DNA from 2 places in the Traorella sp. mt218 genome. Region 1 is predicted to be linked to the other one. Evidence: predicted binding sites of a transcription regulator. Region 1 holds the regulator's gene; the other holds the start of a gene.
The links. Region 1 encodes HrcA, which represses chaperone genes, less so after heat shock. Its sites were predicted from a motif close to TTTTAGCACTNNNNNNNNNNNAGTGCTAAAA; they were not measured.
Positions count from the first base shown of each region.

Region 2: ACZYT3_RS00865 (co-chaperone GroES) is a predicted target of HrcA. The motif match lies at 1,941-1,971, and genes of this name have one in related genera.

Region 1 covers NZ_JBVAYM010000019.1:26,616-32,184, forward strand. The annotation lists gene ACZYT3_RS09715 (GNAT family N-acetyltransferase) at 1-766, shown strand, start outside; gene ACZYT3_RS09720 (flavin reductase family protein) at 812-1,384, opposite strand; gene ACZYT3_RS09725 (winged helix-turn-helix transcriptional regulator) at 1,496-1,828, shown strand; gene hrcA (heat-inducible transcriptional repressor HrcA) at 1,960-2,976, shown strand; gene grpE (nucleotide exchange factor GrpE) at 2,969-3,529, shown strand; gene dnaK (molecular chaperone DnaK) at 3,544-5,355, shown strand; gene dnaJ (molecular chaperone DnaJ) at 5,411-5,569, shown strand, end outside.
Region 2 covers NZ_JBVAYM010000001.1:160,338-165,906, reverse strand. The annotation lists gene ACZYT3_RS00910 (phosphoribosylformylglycinamidine synthase) at 1-127, opposite strand, end outside; gene purE (5-(carboxyamino)imidazole ribonucleotide mutase) at 136-624, opposite strand; purine riboswitch at 679-780, opposite strand; tRNA gene ACZYT3_RS00900 (tRNA-Arg) at 1,134-1,210, shown strand; tRNA gene ACZYT3_RS00895 (tRNA-Pro) at 1,216-1,292, shown strand; tRNA gene ACZYT3_RS00890 (tRNA-Met) at 1,300-1,376, shown strand; tRNA gene ACZYT3_RS00885 (tRNA-Ile) at 1,390-1,466, shown strand; tRNA gene ACZYT3_RS00880 (tRNA-Ser) at 1,482-1,572, shown strand; tRNA gene ACZYT3_RS00875 (tRNA-Met) at 1,599-1,675, shown strand; tRNA gene ACZYT3_RS00870 (tRNA-Phe) at 1,679-1,754, shown strand; gene ACZYT3_RS00865 (co-chaperone GroES) at 1,991-2,251, shown strand; gene groL (chaperonin GroEL) at 2,271-3,887, shown strand; gene ACZYT3_RS00855 (V-type ATP synthase subunit D) at 4,567-5,193, opposite strand; gene ACZYT3_RS00850 (V-type ATP synthase subunit B) at 5,186-5,569, opposite strand, start outside.

The DNA of each region.
Region 1 (5,569 bases):
GGAATATAAACGGTTAGGAATAGAAAATGATACCTCTCTTGTAAGAGTTCGTCTGCATACAGGAAGAAGTCATCAGATCCGCGTGCAGTTTGCAAGCCGAGGCTTTCCTCTTGTCGGCGATCATAAATATGGTTCAAAGGCCAAGGCTGTTTCACCTATGCTTTTCTCATGCCGGCTTTCTTTTCCTTACGAAGGAAAGACATATAGCTTTGAAGCTTATCCCATATGGGCACAAAAGATGATTCAGTTGGATATCCAAAGATTATCGAATCATTATGAAGTAAGAAGGCTTGAAAATGAAAATATCGATCAGATTTATGATCTATGTAAGGAGAATCCTTTATTTTATGAATATCATCCGCCCTTTGTCACCAAAGAAAGCATTGCAGATGATATAAAGGCATTGCCGCCGCATAAGGAATATAAGGATAAATATTATATCGGTTTTTTTGAAGGTGAACATTTAGTGGCATTCATGGATCTGATCTTGGATTATCCGAAGGCAAAGACGGCTTTTATTGGATTTTTCATGATGAATAAACATTATCAGGGAAAAGGAATCGGTACGCAGATCATTGAGGAAGCATTTGCTTATTTGATGGAAAAAGGGTTTGAAAGAGTCCGGTTAGCTTATGCGAAAGGTAATCCGCAGAGTGAAGCATTTTGGATAAAGAATGGTTTTATAAAAACAGGTTTGGAAATACCGAATGATTTTTCAAGTTATATCGTTATGGAAAAGGAGTTAGAGAAAAATATAAAAAAATAAAAGGCTGCAAGCCTCCTATTAATTCATTAGGTTTCTTTGCAGCCTTTATTTTTTCATGAATGGTACACCTGACTGCCAGGCCTGACCCACCTTTTCACCGATGGCGTAATATCCGCTTTGGAATTGATCAAATACGAAGGCATTGAGCTTTGCAGGATCTACCTTGCCTTTTTCATCTAATACTTTTTCGTCAGCTAATACATTGACGATTTCACCTAAAACTCGGAATCCATAAGCGGTGTGCTGACATTCAACGACCTTGCATTCAAGCGTCAATGGGAAATCAGTTACGATCGGAGCATCGACACGGCTGCTTTTTACAGCATTTAAACCGGATCTTTCAAATTTATCGGCCATCTTGTTACCTGTGGCAATGTCAAAGAAATCGGCTTCTTTCAGATGATCAATATCAGCAATGCTTAATGTAAAGGCATTGCGATTTTTAATGTTTTCTGCTGTCTTATGATCTTCATCAATATTTAAAGCGACCATATTCTCTGCACAGATACCACCCCATGCCATGTTCATGACGTTGACTTTATCATTTTCTGAATAAGTAGCAATCATCAATACCGGCATTGGAAATAAATAAGGTTTGACACCTAAATCTTTCAACATGTTTTTTTCCTCCTTTTGTCCTCTGGACAATGAACTATAATTTCATTATAATCAGAGTGGAAGGAAAGACAAGTACCTACTTTTTGGTTAGGTACTATCGTTAAGGTAAGTATGATCAAAAAATATATTGAAGATGCGAATTTTGAAGATACGGGATTTAGTTATACTTTATCTTTGATCAGTGGAAAATATAAGATGGTGATTTTATATTGTCTTATGGAATTTCAGCCGGTGCGTTTTAATGAATTGCAGCGGTATTTGAAAAAGATATCGGATAAGACATTGAGCCAGAATCTAAAAGAGCTGGAGAAAGATGGTCTGGTATGTCGAAAAGTTTATTCACAGATTCCTCCAAAGGTAGAATATTTTTTGAGTGAGAGGGGAAGATCGTTGATGAGCGTATTGGATGAGATGTGTGTATGGGGTGAAAATAACCGTGTATAATAAGAACGCGGTTTTTTTGTGAAGAAAAGATGAAAAATTTTTATTTTTTAGCACTAAAGGGTTGACAGTGCTAATCCATTGTGCTATTCTATTAGCAGCAAGAGATTTAGAGTGCTAGAAAGGAGTGGCTTATGGAACTTACTGAACGTCAAACTAAAGTGTTTAAGACCATTGTAGAAGAGTTCACTCGAACAGCTGAACCAGTGGGAAGTCACACGCTGATGAATTTACTGGACTTTCATGTTTCTTCGGCAACTCTTAGAAATGAAATGGCTGCTCTAGAGGAAATGGGCTTGCTTGAGAAAACACATACTTCCAGTGGACGTATACCGTCATCGAAGGGTTATCGTTATTATGTCGATCATCTGATGGTGAAACATATTGAACCAAAGATGATGAATGCTTTACAGACGATTTTTGATGCCCGTAATTCAAGCATGGAGGAAGTAGTTCGTCAAAGCTGTGATATTCTTTCGCAGATGACCAACCTGACATCTGTTGCCTTAGGGCCGGATGCAAGATATCAGTCGCTGCAGCATATCACATTGATACCATTGAATGAAAAAAGTGCGGTGGCGATTTTCGTTACCAATCACGGACATACTGAGAATAAGACTTTTCAATTCTCAGAGAGTGTCAGCATGAATGATCTGACGACCTGCTGTAATCTGTTGAATGAGAATTTGGTGGGTGTACCGTTGAATGAGGTGGTTGATCGGATGGTTGAACTTCAGCCTCTGCTGGCGGCAAAGGTACAGCGGCATGAAATGCTGTTTGAAGCTTTTGTCAATGCATTTGTGAAGTTTGCCAGTGATCAGGTTTATTTCAGTGGACAAAGCAATATGCTGTATCAGCCGGAATTTGCGGACATTGAAAAGTTAAAGAAAATGATGAGTATGCTTGAGGACAGTTCCCTATGGCGTCAGATAGCTGAGGAAAATACGGGTACTGTTGTTCGTATCGGAAAGGACAATGTCAAGCTTTTGGATACGGATGATGTAAGTGTAGTTGCCAGCAAATTCAAAATTCATGGTGATGAGGAAGGTCAGCTGATGATCGTAGGACCAACTCGTATGCCGTACAATGAGGTGGTGGCGCTGATGGAATATATCAGCAGACGAATCGAGGAGATGTTTAATGATGACTGATAAGAAAAAGAAAAAAGAAGAAAAAGAAAAAAATGAAAAGGAAGAAATCGTAGCTGAAGCTGTTGAGGAAAATGAAAAGAAGGAAAGTGAAACAGATAAGCTGAAGGAAGAAATCGAAAGGCTGAAAGCGGAATTGGCTGAAAGCAAAAATGCTTTCTATAAGGCTTATGCCGATACGGAGAATACCAAGAAACGACTTCAGAGCGAGTTTGAAAAGAGCAATAAATATAAGCTTCAGGATTTTGGAAAAGAAGTGCTTCCGATCATTGATAATCTTGAAAGAGCCCTTCAGGTCAACAGTGATTCTGAGGAGCTGAAAAACTATGCAAAGGGATTTGAGATGATCTATGCACAGCTTGTAGAAATTTTGCGGAAAGAAGGAATTGTTGAAATTGACTGCTTGAATAAGGAATTTGATGCGAATTACCAGCATGCGATCATGCAGGAAGCCAAGGAAGGCGTAAAGAGCGGTATCGTCATCGAAGTCCTTCAAAAAGGATATATGTTAAAGGATCGTATTTTACGTCCTGCGCTTGTTAAGGTTAGTGAATAAGGAGGAGAAAAGATATGTCAAAGATTATTGGAATTGATTTAGGTACAACAAACTCATGTGTTGCTGTCATGGATGGCAGTGACTGCAAGGTTATCACAAACCCTGAAGGAAACCGTACGACACCATCAGTCGTAGCGTTTAAGAATGGTGAAAGAATCGTTGGTGATGCAGCTAAGCGTCAGGTCGTAACGAATAAAAATACAGTTTCATCTATCAAACGTTTGATGGGAACAAATCAGAAAGTAACATTGGAAGGAAAAGAATATACACCACAGGAAATCAGTGCGATGATCCTTCAGTATCTGAAGTCATATGCTGAAAGTTATTTGGGTGAGCCGGTAACAAAGGCTGTTATTACCGTTCCTGCTTACTTCAACGATGCTCAGCGTCAGGCAACAAAGGATGCCGGTAAGATTGCCGGTTTGGAAGTAGAACGTATCATCAACGAACCGACAGCAGCTGCTTTGGCTTATGGTCTGGATAAGAGCAGTGATCGTGAGCAGAAGGTTTTGGTTTATGACTTAGGTGGAGGAACATTCGATGTTTCTATCCTTGAATTAGCCGATGGTACATTTGAAGTATTGTCAACTTCAGGTGATACACACTTAGGTGGCGATGACTTCGATAACATCATCGTTAACTGGATGATTGATACCTTCAAGAAGGAAAACGGCATTGATTTGTCAAGCGATAAGATGGCTATGCAGCGTTTGAAGGAAGCTGCTGAAAAAGCTAAGAAGGATTTGAGCGGTACTGTTCAGACTCAGATTTCACTGCCATTCATCTCTGCCGGTGCTAATGGACCATTGCACTTTGAAGCTACATTGACACGTGCTAAATTTGATGAAATGACGAAGTCATTAGTTGAACGTACGATCACTCCGGTACGTAATGCCTTGAAGGATGCCGGATTAACAAAGAACGATATTCATCAGGTATTGTTAGTTGGTGGATCAACACGTATTCCGGCTGTACAGGAAGCTGTTAAGAACGAATTAGGCAAAGAACCTAATAAGTCTGTGAACCCGGATGAAGCTGTTGCCGTAGGTGCTGCTATTCAGGGTGGTGTCATCTCCGGTGATGTAAAAGATGTCTTATTGCTGGATGTTACGCCATTGTCATTAGGTATTGAAACAATGGGTGGTGTCATGACTGTCTTGATTCCACGTAATACGACTATTCCTACAAGTAAATCACAGATCTTCTCAACGGCTGCTGATAACCAGCCTGCAGTAGATATCCATGTATTACAGGGTGAAAGACCAATGGCTGCTGATAACAAGACATTAGGTTTATTCAAACTGGATGGAATCGCTCCTGCAAGAAGAGGTATCCCACAGATCGAAGTTACTTTCGATATTGATGTCAACGGTATCGTACACGTATCTGCTTTGGATAAGGGTACGAACAAGAAACAGTCAATTACGATTTCAAACTCTTCAGGATTGAGTGAAGAAGAGATCGACCGAATGGTAAAAGAAGCTGAAGAACACAAGAATGAAGATGAAAAACGTCGTGAAGAAGCTGAATTGAGAAATAAGGCTGAATCGTTCATCAATCAGATTGATTCTACATTGGCAGATGCCGGTGATAAGATCGATGCTAAACAGAAGGAAGAAACTCAAAGACTTCGTGATGAATTGCAGAAGGCTTTGGATGAAAACGATATGGAAGCTGTTAAGACGAAGTTGGATGCTTTGGAAAAAGCAGCGCAGATGGCCGCTGAACAGATGTATCAGCAGCAGGATGCCGGCAATAATGCCCAGCAGTCTTCAAATAACAATGACGACAATGTCGTAGATGCAGATTTCACTGAAAAGAATTAATATTGAAAAGAAATTCTAGCTATGCTAGAATTTCACTGCTGAAAGGTGGGAAAGTATGGCAAAAAGAGATTATTATGAGGTTCTGGGGCTTCAAAAAGGAGCAACAGACGCAGAAATAAAGAAAGCTTATCGTCAAATGGCGAAAAAATATCATCCCGATGTGAATAAAGCAGCAGATGCAGAAGAAAAGTTCAAGGAAATCAATGAAGCTTAT
Region 2 (5,569 bases), on a different contig from region 1:
AGACATTCACCAGACGCATCGAAGAAGGCTGAATATGAAAATTCTCTTTTAACTGTGCAAAAAGATCTTTGGCCTCAACTTGAAATCCTTCTTTTTTCTCAACGAATACTCTCTCGCTAACCTTCATGTTCCCTCCTAGAATTTCATATTTTCAAGCACATTCCGTTTCATGCTTTCTTTATGCTCCAGCATCTTCTGGTGATACTTTTCATCAAAAGCACCCAAAATCGTCGCACAAAGCACAGCGGCATTCTTAGCTCCCGCTTTACCGATCGCAACGGTAGCAACCGGAACGCCTGCCGGCATCTGAACGATGCTTAATAATGAATCCAAACCATCCAGCGTGCTTGTCTTAATAGGAATACCGATGACCGGAAGCGTAGTACATCCCGCAATAACTCCTGCCAGATGTGCTGCTCCGCCTGCCGCAGCTACGATGATCTTCAATCCTCTTTCATAAGCGCTCTTTGCATAAGCCATCGTTTCATCCGGAGTACGGTGTGCACTTAATACGATCTTTTCATAAGGAATATCAAATTCCTCCAAAAGCTTTGTTGTTTCCACAACACAGTCAAAATCACTCATGGAACCCATTACGATTCCCACCAACGGTTTTCTTTCCATCTTTCTCTCCTTCTTTAAATATAAAAAGACATTAGAAATCTAATGTCCACAAAACAAAAAAGACTTTTGCTTTGTAGTCGCTTTTTTTACGGAAAAGCGGTAGAAACTTGTGAGCCATATCCTCACGATTATACAATTCAAAACCAATAAAAGAAAAAATAGATGCGTCAAAAACATCTATGATTTCAATATATAATTTTCTGAAAATGACTGAGATACATTTAAATTTAAGAACATGCTATCACCCTCACTTTCAACATTATTCTAACACATTTTATAAATGATGAAAACATATATTTAGAATTTATATTAAGTTTCTAATGTTATCTTTTATATTTAATCCATAATATGAACATTAAGGATAAAGAATATCGATAAAATTGATATTTTACACAAAGAACGCTGCATTTTTTCAAATTTCTTGCACATTAAATAAATTTTTTTAAAAAAGTTCTTGCAATTTAAGGAAAGCTAGGTTATTATATATAGGCACTGATTAGTGCTAAAATGCGCCGTTAGCTCAACTGGATAGAGCGTTTGACTACGGATCAAAAGGTTGTGGGTTCGATTCCTGTACGGCGCGCCATTTAACGGGATGTAGCACAGCTTGGTAGTGCACTTGATTTGGGATCAAGGGGTCGCAGGTTCGAATCCTGTCATCCCGACCATTAATTTGGCTGGGTAGCTTAGTTGGCTAGAGCATCCGGTTCATACCCGGAAGGTCATGGGTTCGAGTCCCATCCCCGCCACCATATATTTAAACCTGGACCATTAGCTCAGTTGGTTAGAGCATCCGGCTCATAACCGGTGGGTCGTGGGTTCAAGTCCTACATGGTCCACCATTTTAGTTAAATAGTGGAGGAATACCCAAGTGGCTGAAGGGTCCGGTCTTGAAAACCGGTAGGTCGGGAAACCGGCGCCTGGGTTCGAATCCCAGTTCCTCCGCCATTTCCTAAAAAAATTTATTTACACATCGCGGGATGGAGCAGTCTGGTAGCTCGTCGGGCTCATAACCCGAAGGTCGTTGGTTCAAATCCTTCTCCCGCAACCAAATGGTTTCGTAGCTCAGTCGGTAGAGCAACGGACTGAAAATCCGTGTGTCGGCAGTTCGATTCTGCCCGAAACCACCATTCGAAGATTAGCGAAAGCCTTTATATGAATGCTTTCGCTTTTTTATATATTTCCCTATTTCTCTTTTTTCCGACATTTTCATCAGTCAAATCCTCTCATATGCAGATGGATCATCTGATTTCAAAAAGTTTTTAAAAAAATGTTAGCAGTCATATTGACAGATTGCTAACAACGTGGTATAAATATACTAGCACTTAGTTTTGGCGAGTGCTAAAAATAAGGAGTGATTAATTTTATGCTAAAGCCATTACACAATCAGGTCGTATTAAAAAAAGAAGAAATTGAAAACAAGACTTCAAGTGGTATTATTTTAACAACAGAAAACAAGAAGATGCCAAGTGTTGGCAAAGTATTAGCAAAAGGTCCTAAATGTGAATCCGAGATCAAAGAAAATGATCGTGTCGTTTACAAGGAATATTCCGGAACAAGCATTACTTTAGATCATGAAGATTATGTTGTCATTGAAGAAAAAGACATATTAGCTATTGTAGAGTAACTAAAGGGAGGAATAAAAAATGAGCAAAGAAGTAAGATATTCAAATGATGCACGTAAAAGCATGTTAAAGGGTGTGAATACGCTCGCAGACACAGTATGCGTTACACTGGGTCCTAAAGGAAGAAACGTCGTATTGGAGAAAAGCTATGGTTCCCCGCTCATCACAAATGATGGTGTAACGATTGCCAAAGAAATCGAATTAGAAGATAAATTTGAAAATATGGGTGCTAAGCTCGTTTATGAAGTTGCCAACAACACAAATGATGTCGCCGGTGATGGAACGACAACAGCTACGATTCTTGCAAGAAGCATGATCAATCAGGGCATCAAAGCTGTTGATAACGGATATAACCCGGTATTGATGCGTGAAGGTATCGAATATGCCAGCAAGGAAGTTGCGAAAACAATTTTGAAGAATTCTCATACAGTTGAAACAAACAGTGATATTGCTTCTGTTGCTTCCATCTCATCCGGCAGCAAGGAAATCGGTGATTTGATTGCGAAAGCTATGGATAAGGTTGGAAAAGACGGTATCATCAATGTCGATGAATCAAACGGTTTTGATGATGAGCTTGAAATCAGCGAAGGTATGCAGTATGACAAAGGATATGTTTCACCTTATATGGTCAGCGATCGCGAAAAGATGCAGGTTGAAATGGATAACCCTTATGTATTAGTTACCAACCAGAAGATCAATAACATTCAGGAAATCCTGCCTATTTTGGAACAGATCATCAAGACAAATCGTCCATTGCTGATGATTGCTGAAGATTATGAAAACGAAGTTATCTCAACATTGGTTTTAAATAAGTTAAGAGGAACGTTCAATATCGTTGCGACAAAGGCTCCGGGCTTTGGCGATAACCAAAAAGAAATGCTGATGGATATTGCTGCCTTGACAAATGCTACTTATTTCAATACTGATTTGAATATGAAGCTTGAGGATGCAACACTTGATCAGTTAGGAACGATCAAGAAGATCATCGTTACAAAGGATTCTACAACTCTGATCAGCGGCAATGAAAAGAATGAAGCTGTGATGGAACGTGTTGAAGAAATCAAGAAACGTATCGAAACTTCAACAAGTGATTATGATAAGAAACAGTTCAAGGAACGTCTAGGTAAACTGACAAATGGTGTGGCTACGATCAAAGTAGGCGCTACTACTGAAAGTGAGCTTAAAGAAAAGAAACTGCGTATCGAGGATGCATTGAATGCAACCAAGGCTGCTGTCAGCGAAGGTATCGTCATTGGTGGCGGTGCTGCTCTTGTTGAGGCTTACAAGGAATTAAAACCTGTATTGAAGAGCGATATCCGAGATGTTCAAAAAGGTATCAGCATCGTGATGGAATCACTGTTTACACCAATTTCACAGATTGCTGAAAACTCCGGTTATAACTCTGAGGATATCATTGAAGCACAGAAGAAAGCTGATAAGAATGTCGGATTTGATGCGAAGACAGGCGAATGGGTAGATATGTTTGAAAAGGGCATCATCGATCCTACTAAAGTTACAAGAAGCGCTCTATTGAATGCTGCCAGTATCTCTGCCCTCTTCATCACAACAGAGGCCGGTATTGCTGAAATCAAGTCTGAAAACGATACAGCTGCTGCTATGCCAAACCAGATGTATTAATACAAGTCTTAAGATAAGATGATAGAATTCAAACTCTATCATCTTTTTTTATATTATAAAAAAAGCATTCTTATAACATACGATAACCAGGATACACATTCCTGGTTATTGTTATATCAAATCATCATCTATATTAAACAGATACAAGAAAATGAAATCATATACAAATAAGTAACTCCCTTATCTGCATACCTGCCTGCCCACTGCATGATTCCACTGACACCTTCTCATCTTTTTTCTCTAAAACGTAAGGCATTGGTGAAATGTTCCAATATAAGCTTATTTTTCATAGCAGGATCCCATCTTTATCATGCGTCTTTCTTCCAGTGAATCACATGACTGCCGGGTTTTCTATGATTCCTTTCCTCTTTCTTTCAAAAGAATCCCTCATGGCTGATTGCAAAGATCAGTGAAAGAAGAATGTGGTCTGATCATTTCTCATCGGTGTGCTATAAATGCGAAAACATTAAAGTTATAACGATCGACTACTATAATAAATGCAAGAATGAAAAACATTCCATCTATTCCTGTTTTTAATGCACCTTTTATGTCAGGGTGTTTTTTTTGACCTTTTACCCCCTTGAATTTGAAATTTCCTAATATAAAAGAGGATCGTTATGAAATCACTTCATATCGATCCTCTCTGTCTTATTTCAAACAGTTAATGCACGATCTATCCTTAAGATCCTGCCTTTTTGCGATCCATCATCGATTTGATCACCTTCTGTCGGGAGAATTCTTCCCTTTCCTTTTCTTCCAGTGATTCTGTAATGAATTTAACCGTTGATTCCATATTCGGAATCACGATATTTTTCAACGCATTTGCTCGTTTCTGTGTCTTCATGATAGCATTTGCCAAACGGTAAACACTATTTTCGACCTGTACAAGAATGATCGTTAGCTGTTTAACTTTTGTAAAGCAGCGATAACAATAATCCAGCTTTGAATTAGCTCGATCTAATCCATATGTCAATTCAAGACTCGGCTCATCATAAGTGATCTTAGGAAGCTCAACCCCCATTACACTACGATAGGTCACATGGATCCCATTATCGATCGGCACTTCATCAACAATATCACTGATAAGACCTAATGACATATTCGCTTCAGATAAAGCATAATAGGCTTCACCATATACCTTTTCAATATCATCACGTATCTTCTTGACATTATCAACCTGTTCCATCATTTCACGAATCAGGATATTCCGCTTACGATCCATCAGATCGTAACCCATCGAAGCAAGATCCAAAGATTTTTTTGATGCGATCAAATTTCCTTTTGTCGGAAATACCTGATTAGCCATTCACGGATCTCTCCAATTCTTTGATGAGTTTTTCTTCTTTTAATCCAAATTCCTGAACTGCTGATTCATGATCATAGAATTTATCAAGAACCTCATCATCAACACGATCCAGCTCACTTTTTGGAAGTACGGATAAAAGCTTCCATCCAAGATCCAATGTTTCATCAATCGTTCGATTGCAGTCAAAGCCTTGATTTAGAAAATGTTCTTCAAATAAATTTCCAAACAACATATATTTTTTATCAATATCGCTCAGTTCATCTTCACCGATAACGCTGGCCAGACTTTTCGCATCCGAAACCTTCGCATAAGAAGCAAACAGCTGGTTGCTTAATGCCGAATGATCGGCACGCGTATAACCTTCACCGATACCGTC